DNA from 2 places in the Mycobacterium sp. ITM-2016-00317 genome. Region 1 is predicted to be linked to the other one. Evidence: predicted binding sites of a transcription regulator. Region 1 holds the regulator's gene; the other holds the start of a gene.

Region 1 (7,982 bases):
GTGGCGACACCGGGCCGCTGGGCCCCAAAGCGGGCGAGGTCTACCCGGCAGGCGCCGGGTTCGCGCAGAACTTCGCGTCGGGGAAGATGTTCTTCACCCCGACCACCGGCGCCCGCTTCATGCAGGGCGCCATCCTGGAGAAGTACGAGTCTCTCGGCGGTCCCGCCGACAGCGACCTCGGGTTTCCGACCATCGACGAGGGTCCCGGCCGTGCGCCGGACAGCCGCAACAGCACATTCAGCGCCGCCGACAACCCGGTGATCTTCTGGACACCGGCCACCGGCGCGCGTGTGGTCCGCGGGCCGATCAACGCGGCGTGGGACAAGCTCGGCGGATCCTCCGGGGTGCTCGGGGTGCCCGCCGAGGACGAGACCTACGACGGACCGGTCGTCAGGCAGAGGTTCACCGGCGGTGAACTGGCCTACGACTCCGCGACCAAGACCTTCACCACCGTGCCGCCGGAGCTGGCCGGCCCGCTCGCCGACCTGGAGGTCCCCGACGACCCCGTCTCGGCGATCAACGCCGCCCGCCGGGCCGCCGGCGGCCCGCTGGGACCGCTCGGCGCCGCCGAGGGCGAGCCGTATGAGATCGGCGAAGACGGGATGGGCCAGGACTTCGTCAACGGCAAGATCTTCTACAGCCCGCAGACCGGGGCCAACGTCGTCACCGGCCAGGTGCTGGCCAAATACGAGAGCGTGGGCGGCCCCGAAGGCGACCTCGGCTTCCCGGCCACCGGGGAGCAGGACGGCGGGCAGCCGCCGGGTAGCCGGATCAGCACATTCGCCGCCGAGGACAAGCCGGTGATCTTCTGGACGCCGGACCACGGCGCGGTGATCGTGCGGGGTGCCATCAACGCCGCCTGGGACAAGCTGGGTGGCGCCACCGGTGAACTCGGCGCCCCGGTGGCGGATCAGACGCAGAACGGTGACGTCATCACCCAGCGGTTCAGCGGAGGCGCCATCTCCTGGGACACCGCGACCAAGAAGTTCAGCACCGAACCGGCGGGTCTGGGACCGCAGCTGGTCGGCCTGGAGGTGCCGGGTGAGGAAGCCGCCCCCGAGGCGACGCCGCCGCAGGCGCAGGCTCCGGACAACAGCGAGAGTTCCGGCCTGAAGTGGACGTGGTGGTGGCTGCTGGCCATCGTGCCGCTGTTGCTGCTGGCCGGGCTGGGAGCCTTCGCCGTGGTTCGTAGCCGGGGGCGCCGTGCCGAGGTCGATCCGTTCGCGACGACCGAGGACGACTCCTCCCGCAGCTACGAGCCCGCGCTTTCCGCCGTCGGCGGGCAGACCGGCCACGAGGAGGGCCGGGAGGACGAGCTCTTCGGTGAGCGTTACTCCCGGGACGACGTCGGCCCGCTGGGTGCGGCCGCCCCGTCCACCGCCGGCGAGCTGAGCTCCGACCCGCCCGAATTCTGGGGGTCGCAGGCGCCCGGCGACGATGCGCACGACGGGCCGGTCGGAGAGCAGGAAAATCCTGACACCGTGGATACCGCGCCGACGCGTGTGCTGACCCCCGACCCCGAAACCCTGTCGCACGACGTTCCCGACGACCACGGCGCCGAGCCCTGGGACGACACCGTGTTTGAGGACGGCGCCGCGTTCCAGGACGCCGAGATCGCCGCCGATCGCGAGCCGTTCATCGCGCATTTCGGTGGCATGGTCGAGGCACCCGTCGACGCGCAGGTACCGGCGCGTGATCCGGTGACCGACACCGGACGGCACGCGCGGATCGACGTCGACGAGCCGCTGCCGTTCGGCACCGCACTGCACATGCCGTTCGACGATCCGGCCGAGATCCCCGAGGGCTACCCGATCAAAGCGGACACGAGGTCCGGCCTGTACTGGACACCGGAGAGCGTCGACTACCACGAGGCGCCCGTCGAGATCTGGTTCGCCACAGAGGAGATCGCGCGCACGAACGGTTTCGTCCGCGGCGAGTGACCGGGGGCCCGTCGAGCGGGCCGCCGTCACCGTCAGATCTTGCGGATGACGGTGACGACCTTGCCCAGGATCACCGCGTCGTTGCCGGGGATCGGGTCGAACGCGGGGTTGTGCGGCATCAGCCAGACCTGACCGCGGGTGCGCTTGAAGGTCTTGACGGTGGCCTCGCCGTCGATCATCGCCGCGACGATGTCACCGTTGTCGGCGACGTTCTGCTGCCGGATCACGACCCAGTCACCGTCGCAGATCGCTGCGTCGACCATGGATTCACCGACCACCTTGAGCAGGAACAGGGATCCCTCGCCGACGAGTTCGCGGGGTAGGGGGAAGACGTCCTCGACGGCTTCCTCGGCCAGGATCGGGCCGCCCGCCGCGATGCGGCCGAGCACGGGCACGAACGTGGGCTCGGGCAGCGCATCGGAGCCGGCCACGTCGGTCCCGACGATCGGCACGGAGTTGTCGTCGAGCTCGCGGACGTCGACCGCGCGCGGCCGGTTGGGGTCCCGGCGCAGAAATCCCTTGCGCTCCAACGTGCGCAGCTGGTGGGCGACCGACGACGTCGAGGTCAGCCCGACCGCGTCGCCGATCTCCCGGATGCTGGGCGGATAGCCGCGGGTGCTCACCGATGCTCGGATGACCTCCAGGATGGTCCTCTGACGCTCGGTCAGACCGGAGTCGCGATCGCGACGGGTGCCGGTGCTGTCTCTGCTGTCATCGCTCATGTGCCCGAATCTAACCCGGCGGACCGGGATAATCAAACATGTGTTCGAGGCGTGTCGCGTCGGTCCGTCGGCGGTTCTCGCGTGCCCGGACATGTCGGTGGCCTCGGTTAGCGTTCGCAACAGTTCGATCACGTGTTCTATCAATCGAACACCTGATCGAGTAATCTTCGAACACAAGAGCGAACGAATCAGGACCGAAAGGCGAGCTGATGACCATTCTCGACGATCGTGCGACATGGAACGAGTTCGAACGCGCACCCCGCCTGCGTGTGGACGGCGGACGGACCCGCCCCGTGACCCCGGTCCGGCGGCCCCCGTCCCGCCGCCCCGGCGGGGCGCCGGCGAGTTACCGGGGGACCGGGGTGCTGATGTCGAGGGCGTCGCACCGCCGCCGTCCGATCACGCCGGCGACCACCGTGTTGCTGGCACTGGTCGCCGCCGTGATCACGCTGTGGCTCGGTCTGGTCGGCCAGTTCGGCGGTCTCGTCGGTGGCGCGCCGGAGGTTCCCGGTCGCCTCGCCGTGGTGCAGGTGCAGAGCGGGGAGTCCCTGCAGCACGTCGCGCGCAGGGTGGCCCCGGACGCTCCGGTCGCCGAGGTCGTGCACCGCATCCGGGAGCTCAACAAGCTGGAAACCGCGGCGCTGGCCACCGGCCAGACGCTGATCGCACCGGTCGCCTGAGCATTCGTCGAGGACGGCTCCGATGAGGCATGCGCTGTCAGGTCCGGCCGTGAGCCCGCCGTGGGTGACGCAGGTACGCTCAAGGGCGATCGAAGCGATCGAACCCCGGAGTGGCGAAGGAGCGGTGATGCACTGTCCGTTCTGCCGGCATCCCGATTCCCGGGTGGTCGATTCCCGGGAGACCGATGAGGGTCAGGCCATTCGCCGGCGCCGGTCCTGCCCCGAATGCGGGCGCCGGTTCACCACCGTGGAGACCGCGGTGCTTGCGGTCGTCAAACGCAGCGGGGTGACCGAACCGTTCAGCCGGGAGAAGGTCATCCGCGGCGTGCGACGGTCGTGCCAGGGCCGTCAGGTCGACGACGATGCGCTCAACCACCTGGCTCAGCAGGTCGAGGACGCGGTCCGGGCCACCGGATCGCCCGAGGTGGCGAGCCACGAGGTCGGACTGGCGATCCTGGGCCCACTGCGTGAACTCGACGAGGTCGCCTACCTGAGATTCGCCTCGGTGTATCGCTCCTTCACCTCGGCCGAGGACTTCGAGCGCGAGATCCAGGAGTTGCGCGCTCATCGCGGGGTCACCGCCAAGAGCTGACGGGGTCAGTCGAGTTGGCGGTTTCCGTCGTCGACCACCCGTCCGGCCACCTGCACCCAGCCCTCGGGGCTCCACGTCGTCTCGATGACTGAGCCCTGCCCCTGCACGATGGTCAGATCCCGGCTGAGATGCTCGGTGATCCGGACTGCGGCCGCCCCGGTCGCCTCGTCCTCGCGGATCCCCAGGTGCGGTGCGAACATCCGGGACCGAATGGTGCCTGCCGACTCGTCCAGCCAGGTCCACAGGTAATGCTCGGAACCGTCGGCGTAGTCATCGGGGTCGGCGGCGAAGAGCTCGTCGACCGAACCGACCTGGGCGATGGAGAACACGGGGGCCCACTGCGCGCGAGCGCTGACCGAGGTCAGCTCGTCGGCATAGGTGACTTGCACGATGCCCGCGGGCACCTGAAGCGTCTTGACCGGCATTCCGCGGTCCTTCAGCCACCACGACGCCCCCACCGTGGGGTGTCCGGCGAACCGCATCTCGGCGGTGGGGGTGTAGATGTGGACTTGGGCGCTGTGCGTGCCCTCGCGCGGTAGGTGGACGAAAACCGTTTCGCTGTAACCCAATTCGGTGGCGATGCGCTGGCGTTCGGAGGCACTCACCGTCGCGGCGTCGACGACGCCGAGCGGGTTGCCGAAGTTTCCGTCGTGGTCGGTGAATACGCGCAACACGGTCACATCGATGGCCATGGCCCGATGCTACGTGCTCGGCCGGGCCGGCCGGTCAGGTTGCCGAGCGTTCGTCGGCTCCCATCGCATCGAGCACCGCGACGCGGGTGTCGACCGTGCCGGACAACGCGCGTTCGTTGAGGCCCGTGCGAAGCAGTTCGCGCAGATAGTCCTGGTCGTAAACGGCGGGTTCGGTCGAGTCGATGAACCTCTCGACCACCTCGACGAAACGGTCCGGGTCGTCGTGGAACGGGAAGTGGCCCGAACCCCGGAAGATCTCCAGCCGGGACCCCGGCATGGCGGCGTGCGCCATCTCCGCATGACCGACCGGGATGACGGCGTCGAGGTCACCCCAGATCAGTTGCACGGGAACAGATTGCGTCAGATAGCAGCGATCCAGCATCGTGACCACCTGGCCGCGCCAGTCCACGACTGCGCGCAGGGTGCGGGCGAAAGCCGACGATGCCGTGGGTTCGGGCAGGTCGGCCAGGATGCGGAGCATGTGCGGGATGTCGTGGCCGACGCCGGTGGAGCCGAAGACCGTGCCGCCGAGGCGGCCGAGCGCCTGCAGCGCAGGCAGCACCATCGGGAGGCGCAGCAGCGACAGCGCCTCGGTGCCCAGCGGCATCGCGGCGATGCGCAGCGCGATGTTGACGTCCTTGGTGACCCCGCCCGCGCCGACCAGGATGAGCCGGTCCACCAATTGCGGGAACTGGTAGGCGAACTGCATCGCCACCCCGCCGCCGAGCGAGTGGCCGATCACCGTGGCCCTGTCGATGCCGAGGACACTGAGCAGATCCCGCATACCGTTGGCGTAGGCGGCCACCGAGTAGTCCGCGCGCGGCTTGTCCGACTTGCCGTGCCCGAGCAGATCCGGCGCGATCACCGTGAACCGCTGGGCCAGTTGGGCCTGCACGGTGTCCCACGTGGTGGAGTTGTCGCCGATGCCGTGGATCAGCAGGATCGCCGGACCGGAGCCGGCCACCCGGTAGGCCCGCCGGTAGCCGTGGATGGTGCAGTACTCCAGCGTCGGGGTGGTCTCGCGCACGGGGTGCAGATGCGGTTTGCGTTCGGTCATGTCGCCCATTCCGTCGTCGGCACGGCCGGCCGCCGGTGGCGCTACCGGCCGTCCCGGGGGTCTTCTCTGTCCTTGGGCTTCTTCTCACCGGCCTGTTCGGCGAGGAACCGCTCGAACTCGGCGCCGAGTTCGTCCCCGCTGGGCAGATCTTCGTCCCGCGCCAGAAGGGACCGGTTCTCCTGAGCAGCGACGAACGCATCGTACTGACGCTCCAGGGCCTCCACCACCTGAGCGACCTCCGCGCTGGCTCCCACCTGCTCGTTGATCTTGTCGAGCACCTCGGCCGAGGCCTGGGTCAGCGCCGCGGTGGGGATCTGCAGCGACCCGTTTCTGGCGACCTCGGAGATCAGGGTCTCGGCCGCGGATGGATAGTCGGTCTGGGCCAGGTAATGCGGGACGTGCACGGTGAATCCGACGACTTCGTAGCCGTGCTGGGCCATCCGGAACTCCAACAGGCTCGACGCGCTGCCGGGCACCTGGACCTCGGTGACCCAAGGCTGGTGCTCGGCGATCAGCTCCTTGTCGTTGGAGTGTGCGGTCAGCGTCATCGGCCGGGTGTGTGGCACCGCCATCGGGATCGAGCCCAGCCCGATCACCCGGCGCACACCGAGGCGCTCGGACAGCAGCCGGACCGCGGTGATGAACCGCTCCCAGCGCAGGTCGGGTTCGAGCCCGGCCAGCAGCAGGAACGGCGTGCCCACGCTGTCGTGCAGCGCGTACAGGTTCAGCGCCGGCTCGTCGTAGTGGGTGAAATGGTCGGTCTTGAACGTCATCAACGGCCGGCGGGACCGGTAGTCCAGCAGCTCGTCGATCGCGAAAGACGCCACCAGCTCGGTGTCGAGGGTGTCCTTGAGGTGCTGCACGGACAACCGGATCGCATGCCCGGCATCGGAGAACCCCTCGAGCGCGTGGACCAGCACCGGACCGCGGCCGTCGGGAGAGGACAGCTGCGGGGACGGGAACTCGAGTTCGTACATGCCGGTCTGTTCCGGGTGGTACTGCTGGCCGGAATCCTGCTCGTCGTCAGCCATATGTCTCGCCTTCCTCGGTTCGGTACTCACAACTGGTGATGCGGGCAAACCGTGAACCACAAGTGTCCCGCACGGATGCCGCGCCGCCACGCGGGGTGGCCCGCCGTCACGCAGATGTTCGAACACGCACACGCCGATGTGACATTCCGCGAGGAGCCCGCAACGGGCAGGATCGGCGGAGTGGGTGGACTCCGGCGGGCGTGCCCGCTCCTGGCGGCGGCGCTGCTGGGCGCGTGTGCGGGCACCGAGCCCGCGCCGTCGCCACCGCCTGCAGGGGGTCTGCCGTCGGCGACGCCGGTGGCGCCGGACCCCCGCGTCGGAGCGGTGTTCGCCGGCGCCGCGGACCGTCACGTGTGCACCGGCTCGGTGCTGGACTCTGCGGCGGGCGATCTGATCCTGACCGCGGCGCACTGCCTGCCGGACGGCGTGGCGGCGGTGTTCGTACCGGAGTTCGGTGCGGGCCGCACACCGCGTGACGGTTGGCGGATCGACGCGGTGTTCCTGGACCCCCGGTGGGTGGACGGCAGCGAACCGGCCGCCGACTACGCGATCGCGCGGGTGAGCCGAGCCGACGGGAAGCGGCTGCCGCCGCCTGTCGGCGGTGGGCTGGAACTGGGCGCGGCGCCGGAATCGGGCCAGGAGGTCACCGTGATCGGCTACCCCGCAGGCGTCGGTGGCGGTCCATCGGTCTGCCGCGCACCGGCGGGCTTTGCGCGGCAGGGATTCCCGACACTGCACTGTGCCGGGGTGGTCGACGGCTTCTCCGGTGCGCCGTGGATCTCCGGGCCGACGGTGACCGGTCTGATCGGTGGCCTCGACGGTGGGGGATGCGCCGAGGAGGTCTCGTTCTCGCCGCCCTTCGACGACGGGATCGCCGCACTGATGGCGCGTGCGGAGGCCGGCGGACCCGGTGACGAGGCGCCGGGGGCATTCGACGACGGCTGCGCGTGACGGCCGGTTTCATCCCCAGATCCGATTTCATCCACAGTTGCGCCGCGCCCGCACGCCTTCGAACGATCGGTGTCGGCGGCGGTTGCGAGGTTGGCCACATGGCCTCAACACCTCACCCGTATCCCTCGCTCGACCGCCCCGGCGCCCTGATCGCGGCACTACCCGCCGTGCTCGGCTTCGTGCCGGTGAAATCACTGGTCCTGATGACCATCGCCGACGGCGAGATGGGCGCCGTGCTGCGCGCCGACCTGTCCGATCGGCCCGCCGATCAGCTGTACCGGCTGGCCGAACTGGCGGCCTTGTCCGGTGCCGACGCC
Region 2 (7,982 bases), 1.4 Mb from region 1:
CGGCGCGGCACGGCCCGCCTCGGGGCTGACGAGTGCGGCGAGCACGTCACGGCCGCCGTCTGCAGTGACGACCGCCGCCACCGCGGAGTCGACGCCGGGGATGCGGCGCAGCGCGGATTCCACCTCGCCGAGCTCGACCCGGTAGCCGCTGATCTTGATCCGGTGGTCGGCGCGGCCGACGAACTCGATGGCCCCGTCCGGCCGGTACCGGACCAGATCACCGGTGCGGTACCACGTCTCGCCGTCGTGGTGGACGAACCGCTCGGCGGTCAGGTCGGGACGCGCGCTGTAGCCGCGGGCGACGCCGCGCCCGCCCACCCACAGCTCGCCGGGCACCCAGTCCGGGGAGTCCAGGCCGTCCGGTCCGACGACGCGACACAGGTTGTTGGGCAGCGGCACCCCGAGCGGCACCGAGGTCCAGTCCGCGGGGATGTCGCCGACGATCTCGCAGATCGTGTTGTGCGTGGCCGTCTCGGTGGCGCCGCCGAGACCGGCGAACCGCATGCGCGGGGCCCGCGTACGCAGCGCGCGAACCAGTTGGGGACGCACCCAGTCTCCGCCGGTAGGCACCACCCGCACCGAGGACAGGTCGCCGTCGACTTCGGAGAGCATCTCCAGCCAGCCTGGCATGAAGTGCAGCACCGTGACGCCGTGCCTCTCGATGAGGCGGGCCCACGAGTCGGGATCGCGGCGCTGCTCCTCGTCGACGACCACGATCGACGCACCGGCACGCAGCATGCCGAACACGTCGAGCACGGACAGATCGCATTCCAGGGTGGACAGCGCCAGGCAGCGGTCGTCGGGGCCGATCTCGAAGTGGCCGTTGATGAATTCGACGGTGTTCATCGCCGCGTCGTGGCTCATCTCGACGCCCTTGGGTTCACCGGTGGAACCGGAGGTGAACAGGATGTAGGCCAGTTCGGTCGGCTCGACCGCGGGCGGGGTGAAACCGCTCTCCCTGCGGCCCACCCGCAGCGCTTCCGCGACCGTCAGACCCGGAAGCGTGGTGGGCGGTTCGTCGCCACACACCAGTGCCATCCGCACCTTGCCGTTGGCCAGCATCCGCGCGGCGCGATCGGCCGGATGGTCCACGCCGACCGGGACGTACACCGCACCGGCCGTCGAGATCGCAAGCAGTGCGATGACCTGTTCGTAGTTCTTCGGCCCCATCACCGCGACGCTGTCGCCGCGCCGGACGCCGGCGACGTGCAGGGCGGCTGCGACGGCGAGCACCTGCTCGCGCAGCTGTCCGTAGGTGAGGTCGCCGTCGCGGGTCCAGACCGCGGGCGCATCCGGCTGCGCCTCGGCGCGGCGGAAGAAACCCTCGTGCAACACATCCCCGCTCGGGGCGGCCTTCACTCCGTTCACCGCGTCGCGCACGAACCGCTGCTCCGGCGTCACCGCGGCGGAATCGACTGCGTCCCAGGCGGACTCGTCGGTGGCCAATCGCTCCAGCTCGGCGAGATGGTGGGCGAACATCGCGTCGGCCACGCCCGGGCGGAACGCGTCCTCGCGGGTGTCCCAGTTGATCATCAGCCCTTCGGCGACCGGGGTGGCCTGGGCGTCGAGCAGCACCTGCGGGCCCTGCGAGATGGTCCACACCGGGGTGCCGAAGTGTTCGGTCACCTTGCCGGCGAACAGGTCTCCGAGGCCGATGGCGCTGGTGTAGACGATCGGGGCCAACACCGGCGTGCCGTGGTGGCGGGTCAGGTCGCGCAGCACCGACAGCCCCGAGTAGCCGGAATGGCGAGCGGCGGTGTGCAACGTCTCCTGCAGCACCCGGCAGCGCGCGAGAGGTGTGTCGGCGCCGGTGAGGTCGACGTCGAGCATCAGCGAAGAGGTGAAGTCACCGACCAGTTTGTCGACGTCGGGGTGGAACTGCTCGCGGCCGAACATCGGCAGGTTCAGCAGGAAGCGCCGGTTCGTCGACCACCGTGCGAGGGTGCCGGCGTAGGACGCGGCCACCGCCATCGCCGGGGTGATACCGCGCCGGTGCGCGGCGGCGAACAGCGCGTCGCGCGTGGCGACGTCGAAGATGTGCCAGCGCCGTTTGGCGCGCTTCGGATCCGCCTGCTCGGCGCGCGGCACCAGCGGCAGCGCGGGGCCCTCCGGAAGCTCGGGCACCCGCTCGGCCCACCACTGGCGGTCCTGCTCGGACTCCGTGGTCGTCGCGGTGAGCGCCGCGCGGTATTCCCGATAGGTATAGCCGAGTTCGGGAAGTGTTGCACCGCCGTAGAACTCGGCAAGATCGGCCATGAAGTTGCGGTAGCTCACCGCGTCGGCGGCCTGCATGTCCATGTCGACGTGCAGCCGGGTCCGGCCATCGGGCAGCAGCGACAACGCGAACTGAAGTACCTCGCCGTGCATCATCTGGTGGGACTTCTCGTCGCGGATCTCCTCCAGGCGTTGCGCAGCCGCAGCCGAGTCGAGCTCCCGAAGGTCGTACACCGTGACCGGCAGGCCACGGTCGCCGATGCGCTGGGTGCCGTCGGGCAGGATCTCCACGCGCAGCATCGGGTGGCGCGCCGCGAGCTGTGTCGCCGCGTCCTGAAGCCGCCCGGGATCCACACCCGCACCGTCGAATTCGACGTAGAGGTGGCCCGCGACGCCGCCGAGTTGCTGGTCGTCGTTGCGGCCCACCCACATCGCGTGCTGGATCGGAGCGAGCGGAAAAGTGTCGTCCTGCTCAGTGTGGTCCCGCTCGGCGGCGCGCTGCTCGGCCGGCGGCACGTCCGGTTCGGTGGTCACGTCGCCGCCGGTCACCAGGTCGGCCCACGCGGACACCGTCGGGTTCGCTGCCAGTGCCGCGAAGCCGACGTCGATCCCCTCCCGGCGCCAGCGGCCGGACAGTGACATCATCCGGATCGAGTCGAGGCCGGCGGCGATCAGGTCAGCCTCCGGGTCGAGTTCGGCCGGGTCCACGCCGAGCAGCTCGGCAACCTGGTCGCGGACCGACTGCGCAGTCGTCGACGCCACACCCACGAAGCCTCCCGCGATTAGTACAGGCTGTCCTAACTTTAGGGAGGCTACCCTATATTCAGGTCACCGAGAACTCCTACCCAGAGCGGCGATTTTTACTGATGAGCATTGGATTCCCGACCGAGCAGGCCGATGACCTGGCACGTGGGTTCGTCCCCTTTCCCCAGGACCGGGCCGAGGTGTACCGCCAGGCCGGTTACTGGACCGACCGGCCCCTCGACTCGATCCTGACGGACGCGGCCGCCGCGTGGCCCGACAGACCGGCAATCATCGACGCCACGCAGAGCTACACGTTCGCGGAGTTGGCGTTGGCGGCCGACCGGGCGGCTGCCGGACTGGCCGAGCTGGGCGTCCGACCGGGTGACCGGGTGCTGCTGCAGCTGCCCAATTCGTGCCAGTTCGCGGTTGCCCTGTTCGGGCTGTTGCGCGCCGGCGCGGTACCGGTGATGTGTCTGACCGGACACCGGACCGCCGAACTCGGCCACTTCGCCGAAGTCAGCGGTGCCACGGCGCTGATCGTCCCCGACCGGGCCGCCGGGTTCGACTACCGCGAGATGGCCGCATCGGTGGCGGCCGAGCATCCGGCGCTGCGCCATGTGATCGTCGACGGCGAACCCGGGCCGTTCGTCGCGTGGTCGTCGGTCCGCGACGCTGAGAGCCCGCCTGTGGAGCGCGCGCCGGTCGATCCCTCGCTGCCCGCGCTGCTGTTGGTGTCCGGCGGCACCACCGGCCTGCCGAAGCTGATCGCGCGCACCCACAACGATTATCTGTACAACGCCGTCACCTGCGCGCAGGCGTGCGGCATGACCGGTGACGACGCGTACCTGGTCGCGCTGCCGGCCGGGCACAACTTCCCGCTGGGCTGCCCGGGGCTGCTCGGTTCGATGACGGTCGGGGCACCGACGGTGTTCACCGCCGACCCCAGCCCCGAGAATGCGTTCGCGTTGATCGACAAGCACCGGATCACGGTCACCGGGCTGGTGAACGCTCTGGCCAAGGTGTGGGCGCAGGCCTGCGAGTGGGAGCCGGTGCTGCCGACATCGTTGCGGTTCGTCCAGGTCGGCGGCTCGCGGATGAGCCCCGAGGAGGCACGCTTCATCCTGGAGCGCCTGACCCCGGGCATGTCGCAGATCTTCGGGATGGCCGAGGGGATGCTGAACTTCACCCGCCCCGGCGACCCCGAGGACGTCGTCGTACACACCCAGGGACGCCCGATGTCGCCTCTCGACGAGATGCGCGTGGTCGACGAGAACGGCGACGAGGTGGCGCCCGGTCAGGAGGGTGAGCTGCTGGTGCGTGGGCCCTACACCCTCAACGGTTACTACCGGGCCGACGACGCCAATGCCCGCTCCTTCTCCCCCGACGGCTTCTACCGCACCGGTGATCGGGTGCGCATCTTCGCCGACGGCCCACGCGCCGGGTACGTGGAGGTGACCGGACGGATCAAGGACGTGATCCACCGCGGCGGCGAAACCGTGTCGGCGACCGACCTGGAAGATCATCTGCACACCCATCCGGCGATCTACGCAGCCGCGGCCGTCGCACTCCCCGATGACTACCTGGGTGAGAAGATCTGCGCCGCAGTGGTTTTCCGGGGTAAACCGATCACCCTGACCGAGCTGAACGCTTTCCTCGACGAGCGTGGCGCCTCTACTCACGCCCGGCCCGACGTGCTCACCCCGGTGCGGTCGCTGCCGACGACGGCTGTGGGCAAGGTCGACAAGAAGCAGTTGGTCGCACAGCTCACGTCCTGAGCGGGATGTCCGGCAGGTCGTGCTCGGGGTAGGCTGGCCCGGTCGGGACCAACCGGTCCCCTCAGCGAGGGGTTGGCAATGTGCTCGATGAACCGGGCATCCGATGCCCCACCGCCCCCCTCGTCCCTGAGACGGCTTTGATGACCGGACGCACTGAGACAGAACGACTTTCGATCGGCGTCCTGGCGGGCTCCCGCAAGCCCGACGAGTACCGGCTGCCCATCCACCCCGCTCATTTCAGCCGGCTCGGTCCCCAGGTGCGCCCCAAGGTGTTCCTCGAGCACGGATACGGAGCCCGGTTCGGCGCGACAGACGACGGGCTGTCGGAGTTCGTCGGTGGAATCCGCACCCGCGAGCAACTGATCGCCGAGTGCGATGTGATCCTGCTGCCCAAAGTGCAGGCCGCAGACCTCGCCGAATGCGCTGTCGGACAGATCGTCTGGGGCTGGCCGCACTGCGTGCAGGACCGTGAGCTCACCCAGGTGGCGATCGACCGGAAACTGACCCTCGTCGCTTTCGAGGCAATGAACCACTGGCGGCCCGACGGCGGCTTCGGCCTGCATGTCTTCCACAAGAACAACGAGCTGGCCGGGTACTGCTCCGTGCTGCACGCGATGCAGCTGGCCGGCATCACCGGCAGCTACGGCCGTCGGCTCAGCGCCGCCATCCTGGGGTTCGGTGCGACGGCCCGTGGGGCGGTCACCGCGCTCAACGCCCACGGCGTCGACGATGTCCACGTCCTCACCAACCGCGACGTCGCCGCCGTCGGATCACCGATCCCCTCCACGCAGATTTCGCAGATGGGCGGTGACTCGGACACCCCCGGGGGGATCTGGGCGGACGTGCCGGACGGGCGCGTTCCGATCGCGGAGTTCCTCGCCGCCAAAGACATCGTCGTCAACTGTGTGCTTCAGGATCCGAACGCGCCGCTGATCTTCGCCTCCGAGGACGACCTGCCCTCGTTCGCACCGCGGAGTCTCATCGTCGACGTCTCCTGCGATGTGGGCATGGGCTTCACCTGGGCCCGACCCACCTCGTTCGTCGAGCCGATGATCGCGCTGGCCAACGACGTGCTCTACTACGCGGTCGACCACAGCCCGTCGTATCTATGGGACTCGGCGACGTGGGAGATCAGTGAAGCATTGCTGCCTCACCTGGAAGCACTGCTGGAGGGCCCCGCGACGTGGGACCGCACGCCCACCATCGCCCGCGCGATCGAGATCCGCGACGGCGTCGTCCTCAACGAGAGCATCCTGGCGTTCCAACACCGCGACCACGCGTATCCCCACGTGGTCAGGTGACCCGCTGGCTGGCGGTCGGCGCCGTCGGTCCCCATGCGGCGATGTGAGCAGGATCGGGCGGAATCGCCCCTTCCGAATCGGACGGCCAGGCAGTTCGGCATCACCCCGGCGACGATCCGGATTTGTCAGACCTTCGAACTAGTGTTCGAGGTATGGAGTTGGTGGCCGAGGCGGTGGGGACGATCGCCGAACAGGTCGCCGTGCTGTCCAAGGCCGCCGACGAGGTGTCCCACCGCGAGCTGATCGGGCTGCTGGCCGAATTGACGACGGTGTTGCGGTCCATTCCGGCGGTGGAGCACAAAGTGCTGAGCCGATTGATGGAGGAGACCGAGCCGTGCCGGTTGGGTGAGGCGACGTGGAAGAAAGTCCTCACCACGTCGTTGCGGGTCTCCGGCGCCGAGGCGGCACGCCGGCTGGCGCGCGCGAAGACGTTGGGGCCGCGACGTGCGATGACCGGGGAACCGTTGCCGCCGGCGTGGGAGGCCACCGCGGCGGCGCAAGCCGAGGGGCTGCTCGATGAGGAGCATGTCGCGGTGATCGCGAAGTTCCACAAGAAGCTGCCCGCCTGGGTCGATGTCGATACCCGTGCGGCCGCGGATCGGCAGCTGGCCCACAACGGCTCGGGGCTGGATCCGGAGAACCTGGCCGCCGCGGCGGCGAGATTGTTGACGAAGATCGATCAGGATGGTCCCGAACCGTCAGACCAGGAGCGGGCCCGCCGGCGTGGCATCACGATCAGCAAGCAGGGGTGCGACGGCACCGCCGCCATCTCCGGAACACTGACCCCCGAGGCGCTGGCGGTCTGGGAGGCGATCTTGGCCAAAGAAGCCGCCCCCGGAGCCAACACCGACGGCCCCGATACCCGCACCCCGGCCCAGCGCCGCCACGACGCGTTTTTGGCCGTGGGGCGCCGGGCACTTGAATCCGGCGAACTGGGCACCCACAACGGACTGCCGACCACGGTGATCGTGTCCACCACCCTCCAGGAACTCCAGAAAGGCGCCGGGGGCTCGGTCACCGGCGGCGGATCACTGTTGCCCATGCGGGATCTGATCCGGATGGCCGCCAACGCCCACCACTACCTGTATGTCTACGACCAACACAGCGGCCAATCCCTGTACCTGGGCCGCTCCAAAAGACTGGCCACCGCGGCGCAGCGGATCGTGTTGCATGCGCGCGACCGCGGCTGCACCCGGCCCGGGTGCAGCGCCCCCGGCTACTGGTGCCAGGTCCACCACGCCACCACCGACTGGAAAGACGGCGGCCACACCGACATCGATGAGCTGACCTTCGCCTGCCCGTCAGATCACCGCATGCTCGACAAGACGGGCTGGAGCACCACCCGCAACACCAAGAACCAGACCGAATGGCACCCGCCACCAGAGCTGGATACCGGCCAACACCGCATCAACGGCTACCACCACCCCGACCGCTATCTCCTCCCCGAAGACGACCAAGGCCCGTAACCCGAATGCTTAACTGATGTCAGCCTTTTCGGACTGCGGCGTGAGCATCTCGACCATCCGGTCGATCACCGCTGCGGCGGTCGGGTGCTCCCACAACAGTGTCGGCGGCAGCGACAGACCCGTGCGCTTCTCCAGCGCACGCCGTAGCGCGACCGTCATGATCGAGTCGACACCGGCCTCGACCAACGGAACCCGCAGATCCACCTCGCTGTCGGACAGGCCGAGTTCGGCGGCCACCGCCTCGACCACCTGCTGCGCCACCCACTCGCCGAGGTCGGCATCGCCGGGACCGACCGGTGCGGTATCGCCGGTGTCGACATCGGCGCTCGGTGCCACGTCGGCCAGGATCGGCACCGCGGCCGCCTCCGGAAGCAGCGGCAGCACCACGACGTTCGGCTCGTCACCGCGCATGGCGGAGTCGAGCGCGCGCATCGCATCGTCGGCCCCGACGGTGCCCATCCCGAGTGCTTCCAGCTGCGCCG

The links. The regulator LexA, encoded in region 1, represses DNA repair genes until DNA is damaged. The targets are predictions, from matches to a motif close to CGAACANNTGTTCG.
Region 2: C6A87_RS17825 (HNH endonuclease signature motif containing protein) is a predicted target of LexA. The motif match lies at 6,169-6,182, and genes of this name have one in related genera.

The regions. Positions count from the first base shown of each region.
Region 1 covers NZ_CP134399.1:2,345,925-2,353,906, forward strand. Annotated here, with positions in the region: gene C6A87_RS11220 (hypothetical protein) at 1-1,940, shown strand, start outside; gene lexA (transcriptional repressor LexA) at 1,973-2,662, opposite strand; gene C6A87_RS11230 (LysM peptidoglycan-binding domain-containing protein) at 2,872-3,342, shown strand; gene nrdR (transcriptional regulator NrdR) at 3,470-3,934, shown strand; gene C6A87_RS11240 (PhzF family phenazine biosynthesis isomerase) at 3,940-4,626, opposite strand; gene C6A87_RS11245 (alpha/beta hydrolase) at 4,661-5,683, opposite strand; gene C6A87_RS11250 (PAC2 family protein) at 5,725-6,714, opposite strand; gene C6A87_RS11255 (serine protease) at 6,829-7,665, shown strand; gene C6A87_RS11260 (DUF4192 domain-containing protein) at 7,764-7,982, shown strand, end outside.
Region 2 covers NZ_CP134399.1:3,741,412-3,749,393, forward strand. Annotated here, with positions in the region: gene C6A87_RS17810 (amino acid adenylation domain-containing protein) at 1-2,982, opposite strand, end outside; gene C6A87_RS17815 (AMP-binding protein) at 3,081-4,733, shown strand; gene C6A87_RS17820 (N(5)-(carboxyethyl)ornithine synthase) at 4,874-6,034, shown strand; gene C6A87_RS17825 (HNH endonuclease signature motif containing protein) at 6,187-7,500, shown strand; gene C6A87_RS17830 (SDR family NAD(P)-dependent oxidoreductase) at 7,510-7,982, opposite strand, start outside.